Regions from separate parts of the Exiguobacterium sp. SH4S7 genome, predicted to be linked through region 1. Evidence: predicted binding sites of a transcription regulator. Region 1 holds the regulator's gene; the other holds the start of a gene.
What was found. The regulator LexA, encoded in region 1, represses DNA repair genes until DNA is damaged. The targets are predictions, from matches to a motif close to CGAACATATGTTCG.

Region 1 (14,991 bases):
ATCGAACGGATCCGCCCCGAGACGAAGCTCGTCGGCATCCAACGTTCGAAAGGGTACGCCAATCGACGCAGCATCCCAGTCACAGAAATCGGCGAGGCGATCGCGGCGATCAAAGCAGCGCACCCGCACGTGTTCGTCTTCGTCGACAACTGCTACGGCGAATTTGTCGAGACGATTGAGCCGACACATGTCGGGGCCGACCTCATGGCCGGTTCGCTCATTAAAAACCCGGGCGGTGGCTTGGCGAAGACGGGTGGCTATATCGCCGGGACGAAAGCATTGATCGAACGATGCTCGTTCCGGATGACGACGCCAGGCATCGGCAGCGAGGCCGGTCCGTCGCTCTATTCGCTGCAGGAGATGTATCAAGGCTTTTATATGGCGCCGCACACGGTCGCCCAAGCGTTGAAAGGGGCCCATTTGACGGCGAGCCTGCTCGGCCTGCTCGGTTTTGAAACCGATCCGCATTATACGTCACGGCGGACCGATTTGATTCAATCGGTCACGTTCCGCGACCGCGACAAGATGATCGCGTTCTGTCAGAGCATTCAGATGGCGTCCCCGGTCAACGCCCACGCACTGCCGGTACCGGCCTATATGCCAGGATATGAGGATGACGTCATCATGGCAGCCGGGACGTTCATCCAAGGTTCGTCGATCGAACTATCAGCGGACGGACCGCTCCGGGCACCGTACACGGCATACGTCCAAGGCGGCTTGACCTATGCGCACGTTAAAGTCGCGTTAATGCTCGCCTTGAGCCAATTGCGGACGAAAGGGCTCGTCACATTTGACCGTGAAAATTCAACTCAAACGTTGTAACCGAAATGTCATGTTAACTTTCTTAACATCTATTGACAGGAAAGTTGTCATGTATTATTCTCACATTGTGAGACAGAAAAGGAGGGGTAAGGGATGGCCGATCAATTTCGTCGCTCCAACCCGTTGTTTCCGATTGGGATCGTCCAAGATCTGACGCAACTGACAGGCAGGCAGATTCGATATTACGAAGAACAGGGTCTGGTTTCGCCTAGTCGGACGGAATCGAAACGACGACTTTATTCCTTTAATGATGTCGAACGTTTACTCGCAATCAAAGATTTCATTGACCAAGGCTTCAACTTGGCGGCGATTCGCCATATGCTCGACAACGACGGTGCCAAAGAGACAGAACAATCTGCTTCTACGGCCCCGCCAAGCGAACCGCCAAAGATTTCCGAGAAAGAGTTACATCAATTATTGAAAACGCAGCTTCAAGAAGCTGGTCGTTTCAATAAAACGTCGCTCATCCAAGGAGAGTTGTCACGTTTTTATCGATGACGCCAGTACACAAACCATTACACAATGTGAGAGGGGACTTTTACCATGGCCAGAAAAACGTTCACAAAAGAAGACATCAAACGGATCGCACAAGAAGAGGACGTACGCTTTATTCGTCTTCAATTCACGGATATCCTCGGTACGATTAAAAACGTCGAGGTGCCAATCAGCCAATTGGACAAAGCACTTGATAACAAGATGATGTTCGATGGCTCTTCAATCGAAGGGTTCGTACGCATCGAGGAATCAGACATGTACCTCTATCCAGACCTTAACACGTGGGTTGTCTTCCCATGGACAGACGGCAGCGGTAAAGTCGCTCGCTTAATTTGTGATATTTATAATCCGGACGGCACACCGTTCAGCGGTGACCCGCGCGGCATTTTGAAACGCAACCTCGAGCACATGCAAAAGCTCGGCTTCACAGCGTTCAACGTCGGACCAGAGCCAGAATTCTTCCTCTTCAAGAAAGACTTGAACGGACAGCCGACACTCGAATTGAACGACCAAGGCGGTTACTTCGACTTGGCACCGGTCGATTCAGGCGAGAACTGCCGTAAAGAAATCGTTATCGAGCTCGAAAACATGGGCTTCGAGATCGAAGCGTCACACCACGAAGTCGCACCAGGACAGCATGAAATCGACTTCAAATACGCGGATGCGGTAACGACTGCCGACAACATCCAAACGTTCAAACTCGTCGTCAAGACGATCGCGGCGAAGTATGGCCTTCACGCGACGTTCATGCCGAAACCACTCTTCGGTGTCAACGGTTCAGGGATGCATGCGAACATGTCACTCTTTAAAGGCGACACGAACGTGTTCTACGACCCGAACGGTGACATGGAGCTCTCGGATACGGCACGCGCCTTCACAGCTGGTATCCTTGAGCACGCACGTGCGTTCACGGCGATCTGTAACCCAACGGTCAACTCGTACAAGCGTCTCGTGCCTGGATACGAAGCACCATGCTACGTCGCATGGAGCGCTCGTAACCGTTCACCGCTCGTTCGTGTACCGGCTGCCCGCGGCCTCTCGACACGTATCGAAGTACGTTCGGTCGACCCGGCGGCGAACCCGTACCTCGCGCTCTCGGCCCTCTTGGCTTCTGGTCTTGACGGCATCGAGAAAGATTTGAAAGCACCGAAACCGATCGACAGCAACATCTACGTGATGGACAAGCCAGAGCGTGTTGCGAACGGGATCGACGATCTTCCGGCGACACTCTTCGACGCGCTCGAAGTACTCCGCGCCGACAAAATCGTCATGGATTCGCTCGGTGACCACATCGGCGAACACTTCCTCGAGTTGAAAGAGATCGAGTGGGACATGTTCCGCACGCAAGTAACAGAGTGGGAACGCGATCAGTACATGACGCTCTACTAAGTCGAATGAACTTGAAAAAACGCTCGATCCAGTTTCTTGGATCGGGCGTTTTTTTAGTCAAAACAAGCGACCACTCGAAATTGAGTGGTCGCTTGTTTTGGGATTAGAACGCACGCTTGAAAAACGTGGACGCGTAGTCGAGCGCCGTATGGAGTGTCGTCGCGAACACGAGACCGAGGAAGAACGGGATGCCGTTCAAGTCGAGCCACGTCTTCACAACCGCTTCATACGGAGTGAACGTAAGGATGAGCGCGAGCGGGAAGCCAAGGTAGATGACACGAATGAGATCGCTCAACACCGGCAAGTGCGACAGCGGAGACCGGTGCGGCATCAGCTTCACGTAAGGGAGCCAAAAGCCACGCAGCGGTCCCCACCGATAGTATGCATCCGATTTTAAATCGAGGTCCGGGGAGAGCCAGAACGTCCCGATAAGCGCACCGAGGAAAAGGGTAGTCGGGATATCGACATCAATAAAAGGCGTGGCAATCGCTAAAGCACCGATTGCCACGAGGTTCGTACGCGTATGTGTCTTGCCGCTAGCCATTAATGGATCGTCCGGTATACACCGATGACCTTCCCTAAAATGGATACGTTATCGAAATACATCGCCTCAAGTTCATCGTTCTCCGGCTGGAGTCGGACTTTCGACGCCTCTTTGTAGATCCGTTTGACGGTCGCCTCACCCTCGTCCGTCATCGCGACGACAATCTCTCCATTGTCTGCCGTGTTCTGTTGTCTCACGAGTACACGGTCTCCGTCGAGGATTCCGGCGTTGATCATCGAATCGCCAGAGACGGAGAGCATATACACGTTATCCGAACCGACGATATGGGCCGGGAGCGGGAAGTGTTCTTCCACGTTCTCGATCGCCGTGATCGGTGTTCCGGCCGTAACTTTCCCGATGACCGGGACGTACATGACCGTCTCACGCTCCTCGATTGACGGGGCGTCCTCGCTCAACACTTCGAGCGCACGCGGTTTTGTCTTATCGCGCCGAATCAATCCACGTTTTTCAAGACGGTCCAAGTGACCGTGCACGGTCGAGCTCGATGCGAGACCGACGGCTTCACCAATTTCTCGGACTGACGGCGGATAACCTTTCGTCCGAACTTCAGCTTTTATAAAATCAAGAATCTGTTGCTGTCTTGCTGACATTTTTTTCAATGGATTTCACCTCGTTTATGTCGAATAACCTGCGAACGCATCCTATTCTTTATGGATTTATTTTAACACAAGAACATATGAGCGTACAAACATTCGTTCGTTTTTTCTTGACCGAACAGAAGTTCTTGTTTTATGATGAGAACAGATAAACGAACAGACGTTCCTAAGAACGCATATTCTCATATTTGGAGGCGGTTCAAATGAAAGATACAATCAACGGATTCATATTGGTCGGAATGGTAGTGCTCGGGATGTTCGCCTTTTACTTAGTCGGCGAGTTTCGCCAAGGCGAAGTTGTCGAGCCGACAGTGATGACGGTCGAAAGAAGTATCGAACAAGAAGTTGCGTTCAACGAAGCGGAAACGCTCGAAGCCCAGCTGTTAGCGGAACGTGCGGAAAAAGAAGAACGGAAAACGACGTGGTTCGCCGCTGAATGATCGATTTGGATTGCGAACACCCGCTCATCCTGTGTATCGTAAAAGGATGACTGGAAAGAAAGGGAGTGACGAGATGCGAGTCGTCATTTATTGTCGCGTATCGACGAACAAGTCAACTCAGGAAACCTCGCTCACGAGGCAAGAAGCGGAATTGTTACAGATGGCCAAACGTCTCGATGCGGAAGTGATCGATGTGATCACCGAACAAGAGAGCGGTTTCGAGGTCAATCGGACGGGTCTGCTCGATCTGTTAGAGCATGTGTCGGCGTCAAAGCTCGATGCCGTGCTCGTGAGCGATGACAGTCGCCTCGGCCGAGGGAATGCAAAAATCGCCATCTTGCATACGCTCATGAAGCATAACGTCCGGCTGTTGACGATGCAGTCGTCCGACGAATACGTCGTCTCTGACGCCGAGAAGATGGTGCTTGAGATTGTCAGCGTCGTCGAGGAGTATCAACGGAAGATTCATAACGCCAAGATATCGCGCGGTATGCGCCGGGCGGTCGCGAACGGCTTCAACCCGCAACGCAACATTCAGCACCATGACCAAGGTGGGAGGAGCCGGATCGAAGTGCCGATCGAGGAGATCGTCCAACTTCGGGAGCGGGGGCTCACCTTCGCTGAGATCGCGGCCACGCTCCGCGGATTCGGCTACGAAGTCTCGAAAGCGACTGTGAACCGTCGCTATTTGGAACATGTGGCAGTGCCAGAAACTTGATTCCTGCGCCCTGATTTTGTACAGTAGAACTACAAATTCAGTAGAGAGGGGGCGAACCTCATGTTAGCACCCGAACAATTGGAGCGGATTAACTTCCTCGCCAACAAGGCAAAGACAGACGGCTTGTCACAACAAGAGATGGACGAGCAACAAGCGTTGCGTCAACAATATTTAAAAGCGTTCCGTCAATCGTTCAAATCCCAGATGATGGGCATGAAAGTCGTCGATCCGGAAGGCAACGACGTGACACCAGAAAAACTAAAAGACGAACAGAACCGACACCGTTCTGAATGAACTCGAATGCACATCCTATTTCGTATAGGATGTGCATGTTTGTTATACACGAAGCTCGATAAGGTTCGACCATTCCCTCGAAAACAGACGTATGGAAGTAAACGATTCCAATCAATGTGACATACTATTTAATTAGTTGTGACACACGATTGAGTGTGCTAAAATATGACGGGTAGAAACTTTCTTAACAACAGAGAGGATGAAATTAGTGGAAACAACTACTAAAGAATTATTAGCGATTAACTCGATTCGGACGCTCTCGATTGATGCTGTCCAACAAGCGAACTCAGGTCACCCAGGTATGCCGATGGGTGCGGCCCCGATGGCGTTCACGCTTTGGACAGACAAAATGCGTCACAACCCGAAAAACCCGAACTGGTTCAACCGCGATCGGTTCGTCCTTTCAGCGGGACACGGTTCGATGCTGTTGTACTCGCTGCTTCACTTGTCTGGTTACGACCTTTCACTCGACGACCTCAAGTCGTTCCGTCAAAAAGACTCGAAGACGCCAGGACACCCTGAGTATCGTCACACGGCTGGTGTAGACGCGACGACGGGACCACTCGGTCAAGGGATTGCGATGGCTGTAGGTATGGCAATGGCTGAGAAGCATTTGGAAGCAACATACAACCGCGACGAGTTCAACGTGGTTGACCACTATACGTTCGGAATTTGTGGAGACGGTGACTTGATGGAAGGTGTGTCGGCTGAGGCTGCCTCACTCGCCGGTCACTTGAAACTCGGTAAACTCGTCGTCTTGTATGATTCAAACGACATCTCGCTTGACGGGGATCTCCATAAGTCGTTCTCGGAAAGCGTAGAAGATCGATTCAACGCTTACGGATGGCAAGTCATTCGCGTCGAGGATGGAACGGACATCGATACGATCGCCAAAGCGATCGACGAGGCGAAAGCTGAGACGTCTAAACCGACGATGATTGAAGTGAAGACGGTCATTGGTTTCGGTTCACCGAATAAATCAGGTAAATCGGCATCACACGGCGCTCCACTTGGAGAAGCAGAAATCGAGCTCACGAAACAGTTCTATAAATGGGAAGGCGAGAACTTCTACGTCCCGAACGAAGTGTACGACTTGTTCAACGATAAAGTCGTTGAGCCTGGCGCTAAAGCTGAGTCGGATTGGAACGAGCTCGTCGCAGCCTACAAATCGGCTCATCCTGAACTCGGTGCTCAGTTCGAACGTGCGATGAACAACGAACTTCCTGAAGGTTGGGATAGCGAGTTGCCAACGTTTGAAGTCGGTTCGAAAAAAGCGACGCGCCAAACGAGCGGAGAAGTCTTGAACGCGATTGCGAAAGCGGTACCGACATTGTTCGGTGGATCGGCTGACCTCGCCGGCTCGAACAACACGATGATTAAAGGAGCGGCTGACTTCGACGAAGATCCGGCTGGCCGTAACATCTGGTTCGGTGTCCGTGAATTCGCAATGGCGGCAGCTGTCAACGGGATGGCACTTCACGGTGGCGTACTTCCTTACGGCGCAACGTTCTTCGTCTTCTCGGATTACCTCCGTCCAGCGGTCCGTCTCGCTGCACTCATGGGAATTCCGTCGACATTCGTTTTGACGCATGACTCGATCGCAGTCGGTGAAGACGGTCCGACGCACGAACCGGTCGAGCACTTGATGAGCTTCCGGGCGATGCCGAACTTGTCAGTTCTCCGTCCGGCAGACGGTAAAGAGACGATCGCCGCTTGGAAACAAGCGATCACGACGACGTCAGCTCCGTCACTTCTCGTCTTGACACGTCAAGCGTTGCCAGAACTCGTAGGAACATCTGTCGAAGACGCGGCGAAAGGTGCCTACGTCGTCGCAGGTAAGTCTAGCGAAGCGGACGTCCTTCTTCTCGGTACAGGCTCAGAAGTCCATGTCCTCGTCGAAGCACGCGAGCAACTCGCTGCTGAAGGCGTGAACGCTGCTGTCGTCTCAATGCCGTCATGGGAACTGTTCGAAGCCCAATCGGCAGAGTACAAGGAATCAGTTCTTCCTTCGTCGATCACGAAACGCGTCTCGCTTGAAGCAGGTTCGACGCTCGGATGGTACAAATACGTCGGATTCGGCGGTAAAGTGCTTGGAATCGACAAGTTCGGTGCCTCGGCTCCTGGAGACCTCCTCATGAAAGAATACGGCATGTCGGTCGAGAACGTCGTCGACGCTGTCAAATCACTATAATTATCATTAAAAACGTGTGATGGCCTAGACGATGTCTAGGTCATCACTTTTTTTTCTGACGACTAGCGAATTAGCGCAATATAGTGTATAGTAAAAAACGATGTTTCATATGGTAGAGGAGGTAAAACCTTGAGTACATTTATTTGGATTCTTCTTGTCGTGGCAGCACTTATCGGGGGTATCGCGATCGGGTTCTTCATCGCTCGTAAATACATGATGAACTACCTTGAACAGAACCCACCAATCAACGAAGACATGATTCGTACGTTAATGATGCAGATGGGTCAAAAGCCGTCACAGAAAAAAGTCAACCAAGTGATGCGTGCCATGAACGTTCAAGCGAAGAACGAAAAAAAATCATAATGAGTCACCGAAGCACTTCGCACCCGCGAAGTGCTTTTTTATTCATCTTTTGTTCGACAATCGAACAAACTTTCGCTACCATAAATGAATAGTCTTATTTCAAGATATAGGGGGCGTTTCAGATTCGTGTATTTAAACAATTAGCTTGGTTCTTCAGGCTCGAATGGCGGACGTATGCAGTCGGTATCGTCTTGCTCATGTTTGTCGCCGCACTCGAGCTCATACCGCCGCGCATCATCGGTCGAGTCATCGATGGGATGAACCAAGGTTCGCTCGAAGCGGACTTGCTGTGGATGCTGTTAGGAGGCCTTGCGGCTGTCGGGATCGGAAACTATGTGGCGCGCTTTTTTTGGCGCTATTTCATTTTCGGGGCCTCGATCCGGCTCGGACGCCTGCTCCGGAGCCAACTGTATCGTCACTTCACGGATTTGGATCAACGGTTTTATAAAAAGTCGCGTGTCGGCGATTTGATGGCGCACGCGACGAACGATGTCCAGGCTGTCTCGACGACGGCGGGGGCGGGTATTTTGACGCTCGTCGACAGTGTGACGATGGGTACGTTCGTCATCATCACGATGGTGACGACGATCAGCTGGAAGCTGACGGTCGTCGCTTTACTGCCGCTGCCGATCATGGTCATTTTGACGACACGATATGGAAAGATGCTCCATAGCCGGTTCGGTGTCGCCCAAGCGGCATTTTCCGAATTGAATGACAAGGTTCAGGAGAGTGTGAGTGGGGTTCGCGTCTTGAAATCGACCGGGGAAGTCGACCACGACGTCGAATCGTTCGAGAAGTTGTCAGATGAAGTCATGGCAAAAAACGTCCGTGTCGCTAAAATTGACGCCTTGTACGACCCGACAATCTTCGGGATCGTCGGATTATCTTACATATTGTCGATCGGCTACGGGGCCTACTTGATTGAACAAGGCGAGCTCACGATCGGTCAAATCGTCAGTTTTACCGCTTATCTTAGTCTGCTCACTTGGCCGATGCTCGCCTTCGGTTGGTTGTTCAATATCGTCGAACGTGGTCGGGCTTCGTACGACCGGATCGAGCGCATGCTCGCCATCAAGCCGGAGATCCAAGACGATCCGATGGCTTCGACGAAACTGGATCATTCCGAGCTCGAGGCGGATATCGGTTCGTTCCGTTATGACGATACGACCGTGCTGCGTGATGTCACGTTCCGGATCGAGCGTGGCAAGACACTCGGGATTGTCGGTCGGACCGGTTCTGGTAAGACGACGATCGTTCGATTGTTGACCCGTGAATATGACGTGACCGACGGTAAAATCAAAATCGGCGGCGTCAATGTTCGTCAAGTCAAAAAATCACTTCTACTAGATAAAGTCGCCCTCGTCCCGCAAGACCACTTCCTGTTCTCGGATTCGATTGCGAGCAATATCGCCTTCGGAAAACCGGAAGCAAAAATGGATGAGATCATGGAGGCTGCCAAAATCGCCGAAGTGCATGACGACATCTTACGGTTGCCGGAAGGGTATGCCACGCTCGTCGGGGAACGCGGCGTAACGCTCTCGGGGGGACAGAAGCAACGTATCTCGATTGCCCGGGCGCTTATGATCGAGGCCGATCTATTAATCCTTGATGACGCGTTGTCCGCCGTCGATGCGAAGACGGAAGAAGCCATCATCGAACATTTCCGTGTCGGCAATCCGGAGCAATCTCGATTGATCGTCGCCCACCGTCTGTCGGCAGTGGAGCATGCCGATGAGATTCTCGTACTCGCTGATGGCCAAGTCATTCAGCGAGGCCGACACAACGATCTCATCCGAGAACCGGGCTGGTACAAAGAAACGTACGACCGCCAACAACTTGAGGCGATCGTGGAAGGAGGGGGCCACCATGAAGCATGATATTCAAGAATGGGCGGTCATCAAGCGGTTATTGGCCTATACGAAACGATACGGCCGGCCGCTCAGCCTCGCCTTCGTCTTTTTGCTTCTTGCGACGGGAGCGAAGCTTGCCGGACCGTTTTTAATCAAAGTGTTCATCGATGAGTTCGTGACACCGGGCGTCTATCCGACGAATTGGGTCGTCACGCTGCTCGTCGTCTATATGGTGTTACACATCTCAGCCGTCATCTTCGACTATTTACAATCGATTGCGTTTCAGAAGATCGCCCTTAAAATCGTCCAAAATATTCGAATGGACATCTTCCGCCATGTGATGGGGCTGCGTCTCGCCTATTTCGACCGGACGCCGGCGGGTGTGCTCGTCTCCCGGATCACGAACGACACGGAAGCGGTGAAAGAGTTGTACGTCGGCGTGATGAGCACGTTCGTCCAGTCGGGCGTTCAATTGCTCGGGACGTACATCTTCCTGTACATTTTAGAGCCGACGCTTGCCACGATCGGGCTCGTCCTCCTCCCGTTGTTTTGGCTCATCATTTGGGCGTATCGCCGGTACTCGACTAAATACTTTGCCCAAGTCCGTGATTTGTTATCGCAACTGAACGCGCAGTTGAGCGAGTCGATCAACGGTATGGGTATCGTTCAACAATTCCGTCAAGAAGAGCGTCTCGTCCGTCAATTCGAAGCGACGAACGAGGCGCATCAAGAAGCACGCTTCAAAAACTTGAAGCTCGATAGTATGTTGCTCCGCCCGATCATCGAGCTGTTGCTTGCGTTCTCGATCATCGGTTTGCTCGGCTACTATGGCTTCCTGTCGATGACGGAACAAGTTCAAGTCGGGGTCGTCTATGCGTTCATCAGTTACATCGAGCGCATTTTCCGCCCCGTGCTCGATATCATGCAACGGCTGAGTGAGTTCCAACAAGCGGTCGTCTCGGCAGACCGCGTCTTCAAAGTGCTCGACACCGATGAACCGGCGCCAGGAAAAAGTCTCTCTGGCGAGGCAGCAATCGGGGCAGGAGAAGTGCGGTTTGACGATGTCACGTTCAGTTATGACGGGGAAGTCGATGTTTTGAAGAACATCTCATTCGTCGCCAAGCCGGGTGAGACGGTCGCGCTCGTCGGTCACACGGGGAGCGGGAAAAGCTCGATCATCAACTTGCTCACTCGGTTTTATCCGTATGAAGGGGGACGGATCACCATCGACGGACACCCGCTCGAACAGTTCGAGGAAGTGGAACTTCGCGATAAGATCGGTCTCGTCTTACAAGACCCGTTCCTGTTCAGTGGCACGATTGAAGATAATTTAAAATTGTTCAACCCGACAGTTGATTCCGATAAAGTACGCCAGTCGGCGGAGTTTGTCCAAGCCAATACGTTCATCGAAAAACTCGAGACGGGGTATGGTCACACAGTCGGCGAACGGGGAGCGACGTTCTCGAGCGGGGAACGGCAGTTGCTCGCCTTCGCCCGAACGGTCGCCCGTGATCCGAAAATCCTGATCTTGGACGAGGCGACGAGCTCGATCGACACGGAGACGGAGGAGCGGGTACAGTTCGCCCTCGACCGGATGCGTCGTGGACGAACGACGATCGCGATCGCCCACCGCTTGTCGACGATACAGGATGCCGACTTGATTCTTGTCTTACATCGCGGCGAGATCGTCGAACGGGGCAATCATCAGGCCTTATTGAAGCATGATGGATTGTACAAAAAAATGTACGAGTTACAATCAGGACAACGTCTGATGTCATAATTTGCAAAGGACACCCGTAGGGGTGTCCTTTTTCCATGGAAAAAGCTCGCCACTAGAAAGTGACGAGCTGGAGTTGATGATCAATTTAAGTTGTCTGCTAGGTGTTTCGAGAGGACGTGAGACGTGATTAACGTGTCTAGCTCTTGGCTGACATGAATCACTTCTGGAGACGTCCAACTGTACTGCGAGGCGATTTCATACAGTTCATCGCGTTTTTGTTCAATGGCATAGTGTAAGGTTTCAGCTGTGATGACCGCCACGGTATTTCCCCCATCATATTAAAATAGAACCTGGTGAAGTAGAATATCCAAATCTTAGCATTCAACACTACACATCACAAGTTACATTTCCATTTCAATGATTACAAAATCGGACGAAGTGGACGGAGAAAAGATGCGAGCATTTTGAAATGGTTTTCGCTATAATGGGGCTGAAAGGTGGAAAAACGCATGGAAGTCACTTTATGGCTCGCTTTTGGGGCGGGCGTCTTGTCTTTTTTATCACCGTGTACGCTGCCGCTCTATCCGGTCTTTTTGTCGTATATCACAGGGGTATCTGTCTCTGACTTGAAAAGCGAAGGGCTCCGGCAACGGACGGCTTGGTTTCATACGTTCTCATTCTTATTCGGATTCTCAATCGTCTTTCTCGTCCTCGGTTTATCAACTTCGTTGATCGCCGACTTCTTCATTCAATTTAAAGATAGTCTACGCATGTTCGGGGCAATCCTTATTTTTGTGTTCGGGGTCTTTTTAGCGGGGCTATGGCAACCGCGCTTCATGATGCGCGAAAAGAAACTCGCACTTGGAGAACGGAAGAGCGGGTATTTTGGGACCGTGTTGATCGGAATCGGGTTCGCAGCCGGATGGACGCCGTGCACAGGACCGATTCTCGCCGGGGTGATCGCACTGGCTGCGTCTAACCCGAGCCAAGGCATGGGGTATATGCTCGCTTACGTCATCGGGTTCTCGATCCCGTTTCTCGTCATGGCCGGCTTCGTCGGCAAAATCAAATATTTGGCGCGCAACAGCGCGAAAGTAACAAAGTTCGGAGGCTATTTGATGATGGCTTTCGGAGTCGTATTATATTTTGATGGAATGAACCGCTTCGCTGCCTGGATGAGCGAACTAGTGGGATTCACCGGATTCTAAAGGGGCTGACCATATGTCGATATTTTGGGGATCGACTCTCGTCGCACTGCTGATGGGGGTCATCGCGAGTTTCGTTCGCGTGAAGGCATCAGCCCGACCGACGAATGCGAAAAAAATCTTGATTCCACCGCTCGCGATGTCGACGGGCATGCTTCAATTTTTAGTGCCGGCTTTTCGTCTGACATGGCTCGAAGTCGGTGAGGCGCTTGTCGTAGGCTTGATTTTTAGTATCTTTTTGATCAAGACGTCCAATTTCGAAAAACGTGATGGTGAGGTTTATTTATCCCGCTCGAAAGCGTTTTTCATCGTCGTCTTCGCCTTACTCGCGATCAGGACGGTCATGAAAGCGTTCCTCGGCGATGAGGTCAACATTTTCGCGACGGGCGGCTTGTTCTATTTGATCGCCTGGGGCATGATCGTGCCGTGGCGGATCGCCATGTATCAAAAATATAAGCGCATCGCGACGACATAAACAACGGCATACCTCGAGCGAGGTATGCCGTTGTTTTTCGAATCTTCACTGTTGGAAATAACGCTTATAAGTCATCCAATCGATTTGCTCTTCTTCAAGCGCTTTCTTCAAAAACTTGTGGTCCCGCTTCGGTGTGGCGGCGATATATCCTTTGACGACGAGTTCCGTCGTCATCACTTTCGCTCTCGATTCGAGCGCGAACTGTCCGATCTTGCCGGCGATCTTGCGAATGGCGACATCGCGGAACAGCTCAGGCACTGGTGTGACGAGCCGATCGAGTAGCGTCCGTGTCTCGGGCGTCCACAGGTGGCGTGTCTTCGCGATGTAATCGTCCTCGACATCTAGGAGAGAGCGGCCGTCTTCTTTCGGCATCCGTTTTAAAAACTTACGGAACATGAAGTATCCGCCGATCGTCATCAACCCGATCATCACAAATCCCCAGAAGACAATGAAATACATCATCAAGTTTTCTGGCATCGTCTTTCCCCCGTTCTTTCATTTCACAATCATTCAAGCTTAGTATACAAAAAAGACCGCGAATACAAAAGCATGAGCATCCTATAATGATGGACGAAACGACACCGTTTCGTTAGAATAGAGAGCGTTGCAGTCAGAAATGAGAATGAAGTTGAAAGTCTGGAAGGGAAAGGACAATATATGAACCAATTAAAACAAGAAGTAGAGAAACGCCGCATTTTCGGCATCATCTCCCACCCGGATGCCGGTAAGACGACACTCACGGAGAAATTGCTCTTACACGGGGGAGCGATCCGCGAGGCGGGGACGGTCAAAGCCCGCAAAAACTCAAAACACGCCAAGTCCGATTGGATGGAGATCGAGAAACAACGGGGCATCTCTGTCACGTCGTCTGTCATGCAGTTCGTCTATCGCGACAAGGTCGTCTCGATCATGGACACGCCGGGTCACAACGACTTCGGAGAAGACACGTACCGCGTCTTGACGTCTGTCGACAGCGCGGTCATGGTCATCGATGCCGCCAAAGGGATCGAGACACAGACGAAGAAATTATTCCAAGTCTGTCGTATGCGTGGTATCCCGATCTTCACGTTCATGAACAAGTTGGACCGTCAGGCGAAAGATCCGCTCGAGCTCATGGAAGAACTTGAAGAAGTGCTCGGTATGCCTTCGGTCGCCGTCACATGGCCAATCGGCAGCGGGATGCAGTTCGAAGGTGTGTTCGATCGTATCAAGAACGAAATCCACTTGTTCCGTGGCGAGAAAGGCAAGCTCACGTTGAACGAGGACGGGGTCAACGATCCTGTGCTCGCCGACTACTTGACAGAAGAAAACTTGACGAACTTGCGCGACGAGATCGACCTGTTAGACGGTGCCGGCAACGACATCGACGTCGAGGCGATCCAATCAGGTAAGCTGACACCTGTCTTCTTCGGTACGGCGCTCGTCGACTTCGGGGTGACGTCTTTCTTAGACCACTACCTCGATATGTCGCCGGCCCCAGAGGCCCGTAAATCGAACGTCGGTCCGATCGACCCGACGTCTGAAGACTTCAGTGGTTTCGTCTTCAAGATTCAAGCGAACATGAACCCGGCCCACCGTGACCGCATCGCCTTCGTCCGCATCTGTTCGGGTGTGTTCGAACGGGGAATGGACGTCACGTTGACGCGGACCGGCAAGAAAATCAAACTGAGTCAATCGACGCAGTTGATGGCCAACGACCGGGAGACTGTCGATAAGGCGTTTGCCGGTGACGTCATCGGGATCTACGATTCTGGGACGTACCAAATCGGTGACACGATCACGACGTCGAAGCAAAAGATCGCGTTCGAGGCGTTGCCGACGTTCCCGCCGGAATTGTTCATGCGCGTCTCGCCGATCAACTCGCTCAA
Region 2 (14,991 bases), 410 kb from region 1:
ATTGGATTCCCCTCTAAATCCTTGACGTTCGAGTTGACGAAATGAAGCTTGCCTTTTGACCCTTCCATCGCGTCATATAAAAATTCAAGCCCGAAGTTGAACTCGTGGTTGCCGAGCGTGACCGCGTCATAGTCGAGCGAAGCCATCGCCTTGTACATCGGGTGCTCGAACGTGCCCGGATTTTGTTGATGCAATTCGCGGATGTAGTCTCCGAACGGTGTCCCTTGAATCGTATCCCCGTTATCGAACAAGAACGTGTTCGCCGCCCCCGCCTGTATCCGGTGCGATTTGATCAGCGTCGCTGTCTTCGTGAGCCCGATCGTCTCATCGACCTTGTCTTGGAAGTAGTCATAGTTGGTAATGTTCGTATGTAAGTCGGTCGTCTCTAAAAATCGAAGTTTGACGAGGTCTTCGTCCGACGCCAAGACGTTCGGTGCTTGGAGCGGTAACGTCGAAGGCAATACGAGTGCGGTCGCGATTGTCCATTTCAGAGCAGTTTTCATGTTTGTTTCCCCTTTTGAATCAAATTGGTATCACCGTTTTCAATATACCACCCGTTTGTAAGCGCTACCATATTTTTTTGTAAGATAACTTATAAAATTAAATACAGCACACGAAAGTGAACATGAAAGCTTGTTTTATCATATCAGAACACCTAAAATCTTGAATTCAGGATGGCCATCCTGTCCATTGCGAGCCGAATCGGGTGAACGCCTTCGACCGTCTCGCAGGAGATTTGGCGCAATTTCGGAAACGAGTCTTTTGCGGAGGAAGTGGTGGGCTGAGATGGATGTTGTAATCTTTTTACTAGTCTATGGTGAATAGGCCGACCGGATCTTGATGTCCATGACAAAAGCCCAGAATCTCCGTGTTTTAGAGAACCTGGGCTTTTCCTTATTGTTTGATGCGGACCGTGAATGGACCGTCCGCGGTGACGTCTTCGAAGACGACCGAGACCGGATAGGCGTGTTTGCCTTGGACCGGCTCGCTCAAGCGAATCGTCGTGTTCGCGATCGCCTCGTCCCCGCTCACGAGTTCGAGCGGTAACTGTTCGACGTTCAGTTCATGCTCGTAGCCGTTACGGAGAAGCAACGTCGCCGTGACGTTCGTCTCACTTGTTTCGACCGAGACGAGCATCAAATTGAACTCATTCTCGCCGACGGGCGGTGTCGACACGTTCGTGCGACGGAGCTGTTGCCACGCCGTGTTCGAAAATTGTTCGACTTCCTCATCTAGAAGCATCTGTAACGGATCGATCGGATTCATTTGGAAGACGAGTCGCATCGACGTCAGTTCTTCCGCTTCAAACTCGCCGAACAGTTCATCTGCAAAAAAGTCCAAATAGACCGGTTTGCTCGTCCACGGCTCGAAGCTCGGAAGGTCGACGCGGCTCAATACTTTCCGCCCGAGCGGAACGTTGTCTTTGTTCAAGAGGAGAACCGGCAATTCATTGACTTCGAACGAGCTCGGGAGCGTGTTCCGGAACAAGGCGACGAGCGACAACCCGCCCATCAAGTTTTCAGCGTGCAATAGCTCGATCGACAGTTGGTTGTCGAGGAGCGCCGGCAGCCGCTTCGCATGATAGCGGAACATGTACTCGTCTTCTTTCGGAATCCCCATGTCGCTGTCGATCACGAGCGTCAGTTGACGCCCTGTCTCGGTCTTCCCTGTATCGATCTGTTTACGTTTACGAAATCCTAACATATTACTCCTCCTCCAATTGCGTGACGAAATAGCGGTCGAGCTGACATACTTCCGTCGTCACTTCACGGGCAATATTGACATACGTCTGTTCGAAGATCTCAAATCCTTCTTTACCGAACTGACGACTCGGGTCTTCCTGCCCATAACTGCGGAGTCCGATGCCTTCTTTTAATCCGCTCATCGTTGTGAGGTGGTCCGTCCATTTTCCGTCCAACGCCCGTAACAGTGATTCTTTGACGAACGTCACGACTTCCTCGGCTTGAAGACGGGCCTCGGCCGTTTTGACGATGTCGTCGATCCACGGCGCAAGCTCTGCCTTCAATTCCAACGAGTCGGCGATCTCATCTGACCAGACCGGCTCGCGTGTCGTCAAGTAGACGAGGTCTGTCTTCAACTCGTCGAGCGGCCACTCTTCTGGGACGAGCTCGTCCGAGACGTGCATGTCGATACTGTTCGCTAAAGCGAGATGCATCATGCCGAGCACGTTGTTCGTGATCGCCGCAGCGTCGGCGTTGACCGCCTGATCGCGGATCGTGTAGATGATTTTCCGTTGTTCGTTCAAGACGTCGTCGAGCTTGAACAAGTAGTCCCGAATCGAGACGCCGAGTCCTTCGATCGTCGTCTGGGCGTACTCGATGACATCAGCCGCGTCTTTTGCGGACACTTCGCCACGTTCGTCCGGCTTCAGTTTCTTCTCGATCCGCTCCAGTTTTTGGATCGCGTAACGTTTGACGATCTCATCTTCGAGCGAGACGAAGAACTGCGTCGCGCCGGGATCGCCTTGACGTCCCGAACGACCGCGGAGCTGGTTGTCGACACGTTGCGACTCATGGCGTTCCGTCCCGATGACGAACAAGCCGCCCACTTCTTTCGATTTCGCGTCAAGCATGATATCGGTCCCGCGACCGGCCATGTTCGTCGCGATCGTCACTTTGCCGAAGCGTCCGGCGTCGGCGATGATGTCCGCTTCTTGCGTGACCGTCTTCGCGTTCAACACCTCATGCTGAATCCGCTGTTTCGACAAGTGCTTACTGATGGCCTCGGACTGGGCGATCGACGTCGTACCGATCAACACCGGGCGTCCCATCTCATGCAGCTCGACAACTTTGTCGGTCACGGCCGCATACTTTTGGTCGACCGTCATGAAGATACGGTCCGGGTTGTCTTCGCGCAAACGCGGCCGGTTCGTCGGCACTTGGACGACGTCCATGTTGTACGTCTTCAAAAACTCTTGGCGAGACGTCTGGGCCGTCCCGGTCATACCGCCGATGAGCGGATACATCCGGAAATAATGCTGAATCGTGATCTCTGCCGTCGTCTTGTTCTCTTCGGTGATCGTGACGCCTTCTTTTGCCTCGAGCGCCTGATGAAGCCCTTCCGACAGACTGCGTCCTTCCATGATCCGTCCCGTGAACAAGTCGATGAGCTCGATCTTGTCTTCTTTGACGATATAGTCGACGTCGAGTTCGAACAAGACGTTCGCCCGGAGCGCTTGGACGAGGTAGTGATAGAGTACTTGATGCTCGGCGCTGAACAAATTATCGACCGCGAACATGTCTTCGATTTTCAAGATTCCGGAGTCAGTGAGCGCCGTCGATTTCGATTCGAGGTCGACTTCGTAGTCCGCCTCGTCGAGCTCGGTGACGACACGTTGCGCCAACTCCTTCAAGCGGATGTGCGAGCGGTCTTTTTGGGCGATGATGAGCGGCGTCTTCGCCTCGTCGATCAAGATGCTGTCGACTTCATCGATGATGGCGAAGTGGAACGGGCGCTGGACGCGCTCTTCCGGTGACCCGACCAAGTGATCGCGCAAGTAGTCGAACCCGAACTCGGTCCCGACGCCGTATGTAATGTCGGCCTGGTAAGCAGCGTGCTTGTCGCTCTGTTCCATCTCAGGAACGTTCAACCCGACCGAGAGACCAAGGAAATCGTGGATCTGCCCGATTTGGTTCGCGTCACGCGTCGCGAGATATTCGTTGACGGTGATGACGTGGACGCCTTTGCCTTCGAGTGCTATGACGTAACTCGGGAGCGCGGCGACGAGCGTTTTCCCTTCCCCGGTCGGCATCTCGGAAATGTTCCCTTCGAGGAGGGCGAACCCGCCGATGAGCTGGACGTCATAGTGACGCATACCTAAGACACGCACCGCCGCCTCACGGACGAGGGCGAACGCTTCTTCGGCGACATCATCGACTTTGGCACCGTCGGCGATTTTTGCTTTCAATGTTTCGGTATATGTGCGCATCTCGTCGTCCGAGAGCGCCTGCATCGTTGTCTCTAATTGGTTGATCCGGTCGACGCGTCGCTGATAGCCTTTCAAGCGCCGGCTCTGGTCATTCGTCAATTGCTTTACAAACTGAATCACGTTATAGCCTCCATTTAGTTCACAGTCATTGTCAAATCCATACCCGTCTATTATAGCGAAATTTTGCTCATTTCGGAGACTTTTTTACGAAAACTTCCTAAAAGATGGTTTTTAAATTGTGAAATTCCTATAAAAATTGGGTAAATTTCAAAATATATTTACAAGTTTATTTTCATTTTTCTATTTGAGACGGTTTGAGACCGTGATACGATAAGAAAAACAGAACATTTGTTCGTAAAAAAGGAGATGGGATCATGCGCCGGCGGATCTTCTGTGTCGACAGCGTCTCATTTTATGCCAGCTGCGAGTGCGCGGCCCGTAACTTGAACCCGTACAAGACGAAGCTCGTCGTCTTATCGAACTTACAGGACAGCGGCGCCCTCGTCCTCACCGCGACCCCGCCGCTGAAACGGCTCGGCATCAAGACCGGCTCCCGGCGCTTTCACATCGACCGCCTGCCTTGGCATGAACGACGGCACGTCCTCTACGCCGAGGCCCGGATGAGCCACTACTTGAACGTATCGGTGCAAATCGTCCACATCCTGCACCAGTTCGCACCGCCTGAGGCGATCCGCGTCTACTCGGTCGATGAGACGCTCGTCGACTTGACGGGGACGGAGCGCTTGTTCGGGAACGATGACCACGTCGCCCGCCTCATCCGCTCGACCGTCTTCCGCTACACCGGCGTCCCGGTCACGATTGGGATCGGACCGAACAACGTCCTCGCCAAACTTGTCCTCGACTTGCATGGCAAAAAGACCGGTGTCGCCAGTTGTGCCCTCCACGACGTCGAACGATTGATCCATCCGGCGCCGATCGAGAAGATGTGGGGCGTCGGGGCGAAGATGGCGGTCCATCTCCATCGGCTCGGCATCGACACAATCGGCGACCTGGCCCGTTATCCGCTCGACGTGTTGCACGATAAGTTCGGTGTCATCGGCGCCGAGCTGTGGCACCACGCCTGGGGCATCGACGAGTCGCCGACGATCCTGCCGGCGAGTTCGCTGTTCGGGGCGAAACGCCAACGGCCCCGGACGATTGGCCACGGCATCACGCTCATGAAAGACTATACGACGGAAAGTTCGATCCGACTCGTCTTGCAGGCGATCGCCGTCGAGGTCGGGATGCGGACGCGGCAATCGGGACTCGTCGGCGGCAGCATCCATCTCGGTGTCCGCTACACTCGGACGAGCGAGCGGCGTGGCTTCAGCAAACAAAAAAAGCTCGCCCGCTTCACGGCGGACGAGCGTGAGTTTTTACCGATTCTGTTCCAACTGTTTCTTGACGCTTGGGACGAGACGGAGGCGGTGCGGTACGTGTCGGTCGCCCTCGGTAAGCTCGAGCCCCGGAGCGAACACGTCCAGCTGTCGTTGTTCGAGGACGAGTGGGCCCGGGCCCGCCGGTTCGATTTCCTCGACCTCGTCGATCAATTGAACGTCCGCTTCGGCCGCGGCACGATCCGTCCGGCGTCGAGTCTACTGAAAGACAGTCCGCTCCGCACGCGGCAACGCCTGATCGGCGGACATAAACAAGGAGGTGAACCGTCATGAGCCAAACCCGCTACAAAGACCGCGGTGAATTGAAGTGGATCCCGTTTCTCATGCCCGAACACGTGGCGCTGCTCAAAAAATATTACGCCCACGTCCAAAAGATCGAGCTGCCCGACATCGACGAGCAACTCCTTTATCTGTGGCAGACCGAACTTGAACGGGCCATCCGGGAAGGCGACCAAGTCGAACTGACGTTGTTCGAGGATGGTCTCGCCCGCTCTATGCGTGGCTACGTTCATGCCATCTATTACGCCGAACGCGAAGTCGAACTGTTCGACACGGACGTGCGCCGCATCCCGTTCGGCCACATCCTGTCAGTCCGTTAAGACGCGTCAATCGCGTCTTGCGTCGTCTCGAACGTCGCAATCCCGTCGAGGACGCCATAGTGATCGAGCGTCTGCCGCACGGGTTCCGATAAGTGGGCGAAAACGACACGACGCTCCGCCGCTTTCAGTTCCCGGACGACCCGGCGGACTTCTTCGACCGCCGTCACATCGATGACCGGACAGCGATGGAAGTTGAAGATGAACACGTCGGGCTCGTTATGGATATGTTGCAGGACGTGCTCGAACATCTCGATCGCCCCGAAGAAGAGCGGCCCTTCGACGCTGAAGACGACTTGGCCGTCGCGCGTCACGTAACGTTCCGTCTGTTCACGGACGTCGATCGTATCAGCCATCCGTTTCGCGAACAAGGCGAGCGCACAGATGACCCCGACCTCGACGGCGACGACAAGGTCGACGAAGACGGTCAGCCCGAGCGTGACAAGTAGCACGAGCGATTCGGCCGACCGATGCTTGAGCATCTCAAAGACGTGGTGTCGCTCCGACATGTTCCAAGCGACGCGCATCAAGATCGGCGCGAGTGCGGCGAGCGGGACGTAGCTCGCGAGTGGCGCCAAGACGAGTACGGCGAGAAGCACCGTCAACCCGTGGATGACACCCGAGCGACGGCTGACGGCTCCGGCTTGGATGTTCGTCGCCGTCCGGGCGATCGCACCTGTCGCCGGGATGCCGCCGAAGAACGGGACGACGACGTTGGCGAGCCCTTGCCCGAACAGTTCCTTGTCCGGGTTCATCTTCGTGCCGGCCATGCCGTCCGCGACCGCACCTGACAACAGCGATTCGAGCGCCCCGAGGAAGGCGATGGCGAACGCCGATGGGAGCAGCGTCGCGATCAAGTCGAGGTCGATCGTGAGCCAGTTGAAGTCAGGCAGTCCGCTCGGGATGCCTCCGTAGGCGCTGCCGATCGTCGCGACCTCCCCTGGGATGACGAGGCTGATAAACGTCGGCACGAGCATCGCCATCAACAGAAGCGGCAATTTTACGGGCAGTTTCGGGACGAGCCAGAGCGTCAAGAAGCCGATAGCCGCGATACCGATCGGCCAGAGACTCGCCTCGGGGAGTGACGTGACGAGTTTTAGGACGTTCTCGTGAAAGTGCGGCGCCTTCTCGAACGTGATGCCGAGCAGTTCATCGAGCTGGTCGACGAAGATGACGACGGCAATCCCCGCTGTAAAGCCGATCGTGACGGCGCGCGGCATGAAGCGGATGAGCCGGCCGACGCGGAGCACGCTCATAAGAAACAGCAAAATCCCGGCGAGAAACGTCGTCACGAGCAGCCCTTCGTAGCCGTGCGCCAGCATGACGCCCGAGACGATCGGGATGAAGGCGCCGGTCGGTCCGGCGATTTGGAACGTCGAGCCCCCGAACAGGCTGACGAGGATGCCGGCGATGATGGCCGTATAAAGGCCGTACACCGGTCCGACGCCCGAGGCGATCGCGAACGCCATCGCGAGCGGGACGGCGACGACCCCGACGGTGATCCCGGCCGAGATGTCTTTTTGCCACGCCTCTCGTGTTGTCATGAAGTTGTCCATTCTTGCATTCCTTCTTTCCATTAGTTCGAAAACAAGTTCAGTGTACGCCTGTCACCGCTTCTTGTAAACGTCACAGAAGAAACGTTTACATAATCGACAAACCAAAAAGACGTATCCATCACGCGATGGACACGTCTTCGTTAATTGGTCGGTGCTTCGACGACTTGGTCACCCTCGTCCGACTCTTCCCCGAGTAAGCGGACGTGGCGGCCGAATAGCCACATGACGACGAGATGGGCTTTCGCCTGCGTCTTCGTATAGAACCACCACGGCATGGCCGGTACGAACTCGTGGATGGCGATAAGCCCCTCGTCCGAGTCAGGGAGTCGCCTGAACTCAAGGCGGCCGGTCTTGTCGTCCTCGGTCAGCTTCGCGAACAGTCCCCCATCGATCTCGAATGAGGCCATGTCGTCCGTCGCCGCATCTTCAAGCGACAAGTGGAGTGCGACGAGTGACGGACGGAGGAGCGCAATCTCCCAATCATCCTGTTCTTTCGTCGTCTGGATGAGCGGATACGCGACCCGCCCGAGCCATTCGAAATATTCGTCGGCCATCCAAGCCGCTGATTTATCGTCCGGCAGACCGAAACGTTGAATCGAACGGACCGTATACTGTTGCGGCGCTTTTTTCTTCTTGCCGCCGCCCGACATCTGTTTCTCTTCTTCCTCGAGCGCGTGCTCGACCGCTTCTTTGAACGGGATCTCGCCTTGTTTGACGCCGTCCGTGTCTTTGGCGACCATGGCGTGATCCATGCTCTCGACGAGCGGATAGACGGTGTCTTTCGGCTCACCGGTGACAGCCATGACCCAAAGCCGTGACAGCTTGATCGTCGGGAACGGGAAGTCGATCATGACGCGACGCTTGCCCATGACGTCAGCCGTATCTTCGATCATCTTCCGATACGTCATCACTTCCGGACCACCGATGTCGATATGATGGTCGTACAACGATTCGGCCCCGACGACCGAGATGAGCGCTTGGACCGCTTCACGCAGGTCGATCGGATGCGTCTCCGTCTTCGTCCAGTTCGGGAGGATCATGACCGGGAGTCGTTTGACGAGTTTCGCGAGAATCGGAAACGACGACCCTTCCGGACCGATGATGAGCCCAGCCCGGATCGTCGTCACCGGGACACCTTGCCCGCCGAGGATGCGTTCGACCTCGAGCCGGCTCTTCAAGTGCCGTGACAACGTCTTCGACTCTTTTGGAATGATGCCGCTCAAATAGACGATCTGCTCGATATCGTTCGCGCTCACTGCCCGGGCGAAGTTGTCGGCGATGAGCGCGTCCATATCCTCAAACGTCGCCTGCGTTAGCCCACCGTCCGGGATCATCGAGTGGACGAGGAACATGGCGTAGTCCGCCCCTTCGCACGCCTCGCGCGTCTGTTCATATGAGAACAAGTCGCACGACCGCCACGTGATATGGGCCTCGTCTTCCTTGTTCTTCGTCGAGCGGGACAAGGCGATAATGTCGTACTCTTCTTTTAAATGTTCCATCACGTTCGAGCCGATATAGCCGCTCGCCCCCGCGATGACGATGGTTTTCCGCATAGTGGTCACTCTCCCCTTCATTTTGCACATAGAGGTTATGTACCCGTCTTGGACTGAGATTAAATCAGTCGCGAGCCCTACAGTGTGCATTGGAAAATTTATGTAAACTAGACTCAATTACAGGAAGAGGAGGAATGGTTATGGGATTTTGGTATTTCTTGATGCTGTTGATCGGTGGCTGGCTCGTAATTCGTGCCGTATTCAAAAAGAACACGAACGGCCTCCTGCGGATTGGCACACTTGTCGTCGGTGGTCTGTTGATCGCACTCGGATTGTTCATGTTTCAAGATGGAAGTGATGCGATTGTTGCGGATTTGTTTAACTTGTGGTGAGAATTACATCACCGAATTAAGTTAATGCCTGGTTACGTTTTGAAATTGAAACGAGTCGAACCCGATTATTAAGGTTCGACTCATTTCAATTTTTCATTAACTAATTGGATTCAAATCAATATTGAAATCATATAATTGTACATAATGTATAATCTACCTCATTATAATATTAATTTTAGCCATGTAATTTCAAAAAAAGTTGAAGTAAACTAACCTTTTAATATACTTGTAATATCTAATTTTAACATTTCATTTAGAAACCATTCATTCGTACTAAGTTCTTCATAAAAAGCAAATTGCCATGTATTTTTGTATATCCCCTTACGTTTTCTTTTACTACGATCCAATTCATCTTTAAGTGCAGTTGAGTTCCCTCCGTTAAATATTTCTTGTAAATCATAAATTATTGCTGAAATCTCAGTCCCAGCATAAATTCTATACATTTTGTTAAGAGCAAATTTATCAAAATGATTGCATATCCTTTTCATGAGTTCTTTATCTTCACTAGCTAATTCATCTACTTCGAAATTTATTTCAAAAGGAACCTCTTCCTCTAACCTTGCTTTTAACCATAAAAAATCCTCTATATCATCATAATAAGGATGTATCGCATTAAAGTCCTTTCCATCTGATTTATCAGAGTTCTTTTTTTTGTTGCAAGCTATGCACATTGGGACTAAATTTAGCGGATTTATCGAGAATGCCGGAAATTTAGTTTGAGCAAGAACATGATCTAAGGTGTCAGCTGGACGATATCCACAGGCCGTACACATTGAATCTAAACTGAGATCCATTAAATGATTATAATATATTCTTGCCGGCTGCCCATCTTTAGACAATTTATCCTTATATAATTTTTTTAGTACATTTTGTTCTATACCTTCAATCGAATGATTTTCAGCAATTAAATGTAAATCATTTGATATAGCGTGAGAATTATATAAATCGTAAGCCTTGTCAAATTCCGAAGATTTCGAAACTAATAACGTTACTAAATTTAAATCAGTCATGTTACTTATACAGGAATCCAGGATTTCTTTTTGAGTGAATGAAGGTTTATCCAATTTTCTCATCAGATATTATTCTCCATTTCTTTCTTTAATTAGTGTTCTTAAAATAGTTCTTGCTTCTAGACCTAAGGAATCCTCAAACTCTTCTAAAATCTCATCGTAATTTTTACCGTTACTAACACACTCCGCTAACACTCTATAGAATCCTGTATTAGTTACCTCTAGTCTAAATACCTCTCTAGTTAGTGTTCCCACATTTTCTCCATATGTATCTATATTAGGTCTCTTTACGCTAATCTTTTCATGTCCCCTTTTTATAACTGAAACACACTCTCTATTTAATTCTTGCATTACAACCGGTGAGTGAGTAGCTAATATACATACACCATTCTGTTGAATTAAAATTTTTGATATTGCATTCATAAACGCCGCTAATAACGGAGGATGCAAATGTGTCTCTGGTTCATCTATAAGTACTAAAGATTTTTCGTTTACTTTTTCGATTAATTTAGTAAGCGTTAACAAAATAATTTTATGACCAGAACTTAAAGAAAGAAAAAGTTCTCTTTTGTCGTGTTCATTTTTCTCGTCGATAGTTTTTAGATTAAACTGTTTTAACGTAGTTTCAGCTTCCAAAATATCAATTATTTCTTTCCATTTTTCAAAGATAAGTTTCTCTTTAATAATATTTTTAATACTACTCAAAAATTCTCCTGAAAGACTATCTATATCTTTTGTAATCACTTTATTTTTTTTCTCTTCTTTTAAACCAATATAAGAATAAAAGTTTTCATTATTTTCATTTTTTAAATCTCTATAGTAACCGCCAGAATCAAATGCGCTAAAAGATATAAATATTAAATTTGCAAAGATAGGACGATTATCATTTAATTCATTAATAAAATTAAAGTTACTATTTTTTTCAATCAATGCCTTGATCATTTGCTTTAAAATCGTAGTTTTCCCTACGCCATTACTTCCAATTAGTGCGTGGATATTTGAAGGAGGCATGGTTAGGGGATTAATTTGAAAATCTAAAATTAAATTGTCATCATTACGGATAAATTTAAATGCATAATCAGTTAACTCTTCACCATTATTAATAATTCTATTAAATTGACCCATGACTGTTACTGCTGATATATCTCTCAATAACGAAGTAGTGGTTATTTCAAGACTTTTCACTTCATTAAACAGTTGTAAATTATTCGCTATATCGTTTAGATAATTTAATATGTATTGTTTTTTAACAGTTTCCAATTTATTTAAATTTAAATAGAAGTCTTTAGATTGCCCTAAACTAAAGTAGTTTGAACTACCCCCTTTAAATAAATCAGTTAGAGAGGTACTCTTAGCCCCACTTCTATTAGCAATTTTCACTCCGCCAATATCATTTTTATTTTTGCCATCGAAGTAGTACAAAAAATAATGAGTTCTATAACCAAAATCATCCCAGTTGTCAGAAATTAGATAAAATCCTTCTTTCAAGGGTTTGCTTCTAAAACTAATTAACTCTATATTCATTTAGTTTTCCTCTTTTCTATGTCCCATAGAGAGATCATTTTGTCTGATACATAGATTTTATATAAAAGTGTATTTTGTAGAAACTGAAAAAATCCATATATAAGTAAATATATTAAAATTAATTCCATAAAGCAAAATTCTTTGTCGCCTTTATAACAATAGTATATTAAAGTTGAATGCCCAAAAGTATATTTTTTTCAGTTCGGATTTAATTCGATAATTGTTAGTTTTTTTATTAATAACTAAATATTTTTATTTTATGTATTTTTTTACATAAACTTAATAGTTAAAATATTTACACTAAATACAAACTCTATTAAATGTGATACTGAAAACTAGCAGCTTAATGGGCGGAACTTCAGGTTGAAAAATTCAAAAATGTACGTAATGGAAAATATTTATTCTGAATGTCTAGGTATATGTAATCTCTTCTGAGTTTTTTACAAGAAAGAGAAGGGCAGGCACGGAATTCGGTGGCTGGACCGTCCCTTTACAATTAAATCTACGTCCTAAAAGATGAATTTTAGAAGGTAAGATTGGATATTTCAGAAAAAATCTCCTATGCCTTTTTGACCTTTTTGATTCTAGTTTGACCCAATAAAATAACGCAAAGCCGATTGATGTTATAAGATACTATTTAAAACAAAAAAACTTCCAAAATCCTTGAAACAACAAGGGTTTTGTCACTAAATAAAATCAATGGATTTCATAATTATATAGACGGCGGTAGTCGAACCCGCATCATAACGCATGGTTCTACGTGTTTAGTTTATGTATTGAATCCTCAATATGACACTGCCGATAAACAGGCGTTGTCGCATCCAGGTGGACGACTCGTGATTCGCGGCCTATTCAAAAAGAACACGAAGGGACTGATGCGGTTTGGCACTCTCATCATCGGAGCTCTGTTAATCGCACTCGGCTTATTCATGTTCCAAGATGGCAGTGATGCAATCGTGGCGGATTTGTTTAACTTGTGGTGACAATGAACCGAACAAAAACACTTCCTGCTTGCAGAAAGTGTTTTTTCATTAAAACGATAGAATTAACAGGGTTCCGTCATTGAGGATCTCTCCGTTTTTAGCAACATAGTCGACATGAACCTCCGCATGTCGTAACATGTCGCTCTCTTTTAGAGCTGTCATCCAGGTGCGGACGAGTGCCTCGTCTCCTGACGCTGGCTTCCGATGATCGTCACCAGGATTGTCGGTACGACGTCGGCCGTTTTATAGGCGAGCGGGTTCGCCGCCGAAGCGTCGAGTTGTCGTACGGCTACTTCATCGTAAAAAACATCGTACGTGACATCACGGCCAAACGCCGACATGACCGAATCCTCGATGACATCCGTCACGTCATTTCCCCATTTCGATGCCAGGAACGTGTCGACGACTTCCCCTGTCGTCTCGTCCGCGTAGACAAAAAACTCGGTCCCTGTCACGGAATCAACTGCAGTCGTCGCATACTCGAACGGGAAATTGCCCATGTTGTCGAACGTAACCTCTGTCGTCAATTCGGCATTGTCGAAACGCTCCGCTACATACGGCTCAGCGAGTTGGATTGCTTTTTCTTCCTCATCCGGGTCGGACTGCATCGACTGATTGAACACAAAAACGAGCACTCCTATCCCGACGACAAGTATTCCAATTCCGGCCAATGCCCATTTCCAAAAGCGCTTCACACCGATACCTCCTCTAAATGTCTATGTACCACCAGAAAAAAGTGTCTCAGCTTCTTTCTATCAGTGTATCAGACAATTTATGGAAGGGTTTATTTTATTTAAAGGTATAGTTTTATGGTTAATGCATTTCTAGTTTTCTGAGGTCCCCATTTTTTGAATATCACCTATCCCACAGACCTTTACCCTCGGTGCCCCATTGGCTTCAAATCCGTTTTGCACCGCATACTCGTACAAGTGAATCAGTTTCGTCTCTTTTGTATGTCTCCATCCGCTCTGCCACTCGCAGGCTTTCATTTCGTTCCACGAACGCATAAAGTTAATCCACCTTCGCCATTCGATTATTCTTGCTCGTATTACACGTCGGACAAGCGAGGACAAAATTCCATAAGACATCATTCTGCATATACGACCACGGAATGAAGTGGTCGATGTGAGTCTGTCTCAACGGTTTCGTGCAATAAAAACAGACGGGATGACCATGACTCAGCAAAATTTGTTTGAACTCGTCGAGCGATTGCCGGGCCGAGACAAACTCGAGTTTGCTCAAAATTTGCTCCATCGCATCACGTTTATTGTATTTTCTAGAAAGACGATATAGCGAAGTACGAATTCAATCCACTCTTCTTTTCGAATAAATAAAGGAATAGACAGTAACCACGAAAGAGGATAAACACCTAACCCAGATATAAATGTATAATAATTATAAGACTTAAACCATTCTGCAAAAACTCTAAGTCTCAAACCTTAATACCAATCAATTTTATATACAACTGTTGAATCTACATTATTTAGGAGGACGACGATGATGGTCAGTCATAACTCGTTAGAAGAAACTAACAATGGGAAATCGATGAATCTTTCTCTTGATGGAATTCCTGAATCAACTAAAGAAGAACTTCTTAATCCACCCGCGAAATTATTAGGACAAGCGATGAGCGGTATAATCCATGCTGTCTTTGATCCTTTAATAAAATTTAATATTGTGCGCGATCAGCAACTAAAAGATTTCGAAAAAAAAGTACAATCAGGTACAAATGAAATTCCTGAAGAGAATCGTGATGACAGTAAAATAGGCTTAGCTTTAAAAGCTCTTGAAGAATCAAAATATCAATTAGACTCGGAAGAATTAAGAGAAATGTTTGCAAATCTTATTTCTTCAACTGTAGACAATCGAAAAAATGATTCGGTTCAACCATCATTCTCCTCCGTATTGAAAGACCTATCTCCTTTAGACGCAAATTTAATAAAGCTTTTTGCTGGAGAAAATCACGTACCTTTAGTTAGTATTAGAATTCAAGATGATAATGGTACAGGCACAGAATTTAATAGTAATACCTTAATTTTTGATGACGATATAATTGAGAATGAACTTTCTTTATTTTCATTAGAGCGTTTG

Region 2: EVJ29_RS01585 (Y-family DNA polymerase) is a predicted target of LexA. The motif match lies at 4,291-4,304, and genes of this name have one in related genera.

What each region holds. Positions count from the first base shown of each region.
Region 1 is NZ_SJUT01000001.1:720,858-735,848, forward strand. Features, by position in the region: gene EVJ29_RS03620 (methionine gamma-lyase family protein) at 1-822, shown strand, start outside; gene EVJ29_RS03625 (MerR family transcriptional regulator) at 916-1,320, shown strand; gene glnA (type I glutamate--ammonia ligase) at 1,366-2,706, shown strand; gene EVJ29_RS03635 (metal-binding protein) at 2,810-3,250, opposite strand; gene lexA (transcriptional repressor LexA) at 3,250-3,870, opposite strand; gene EVJ29_RS03645 (hypothetical protein) at 4,071-4,307, shown strand; gene EVJ29_RS03650 (YneB family resolvase-like protein) at 4,381-5,025, shown strand; gene EVJ29_RS03655 (DUF896 domain-containing protein) at 5,086-5,319, shown strand; gene tkt (transketolase) at 5,519-7,510, shown strand; gene EVJ29_RS03665 (YneF family protein) at 7,640-7,873, shown strand; gene EVJ29_RS03670 (ABC transporter transmembrane domain-containing protein) at 7,996-9,750, shown strand; gene EVJ29_RS03675 (ABC transporter ATP-binding protein) at 9,740-11,503, shown strand; gene EVJ29_RS03680 (aspartyl-phosphate phosphatase Spo0E family protein) at 11,584-11,763, opposite strand; gene EVJ29_RS03685 (cytochrome c biogenesis CcdA family protein) at 11,953-12,651, shown strand; gene EVJ29_RS03690 (CcdC family protein) at 12,665-13,123, shown strand; gene EVJ29_RS03695 (DUF2621 family protein) at 13,169-13,600, opposite strand; gene EVJ29_RS03700 (peptide chain release factor 3) at 13,781-14,991, shown strand, end outside.
Region 2 is NZ_SJUT01000001.1:308,412-323,402, reverse strand. Features, by position in the region: gene EVJ29_RS01600 (bifunctional 2',3'-cyclic-nucleotide 2'-phosphodiesterase/3'-nucleotidase) at 1-503, opposite strand, end outside; gene EVJ29_RS01595 (SLAP domain-containing protein) at 895-1,704, opposite strand; gene secA2 (accessory Sec system translocase SecA2) at 1,706-4,069, opposite strand; gene EVJ29_RS01585 (Y-family DNA polymerase) at 4,324-5,619, shown strand; gene EVJ29_RS01580 (YolD-like family protein) at 5,616-5,945, shown strand; gene EVJ29_RS01575 (SulP family inorganic anion transporter) at 5,942-7,486, opposite strand; gene EVJ29_RS01570 (NAD-dependent epimerase/dehydratase family protein) at 7,639-9,051, opposite strand; gene EVJ29_RS01565 (hypothetical protein) at 9,192-9,383, shown strand; gene EVJ29_RS01560 (HNH endonuclease) at 9,593-10,456, opposite strand; gene EVJ29_RS01555 (AAA family ATPase) at 10,463-11,917, opposite strand; gene EVJ29_RS01550 (hypothetical protein) at 12,694-12,900, shown strand; gene EVJ29_RS01545 (hypothetical protein) at 13,059-13,595, opposite strand; gene EVJ29_RS15670 (HNH endonuclease) at 13,912-14,154, opposite strand; gene EVJ29_RS01535 (DUF4393 domain-containing protein) at 14,398-14,991, shown strand, end outside.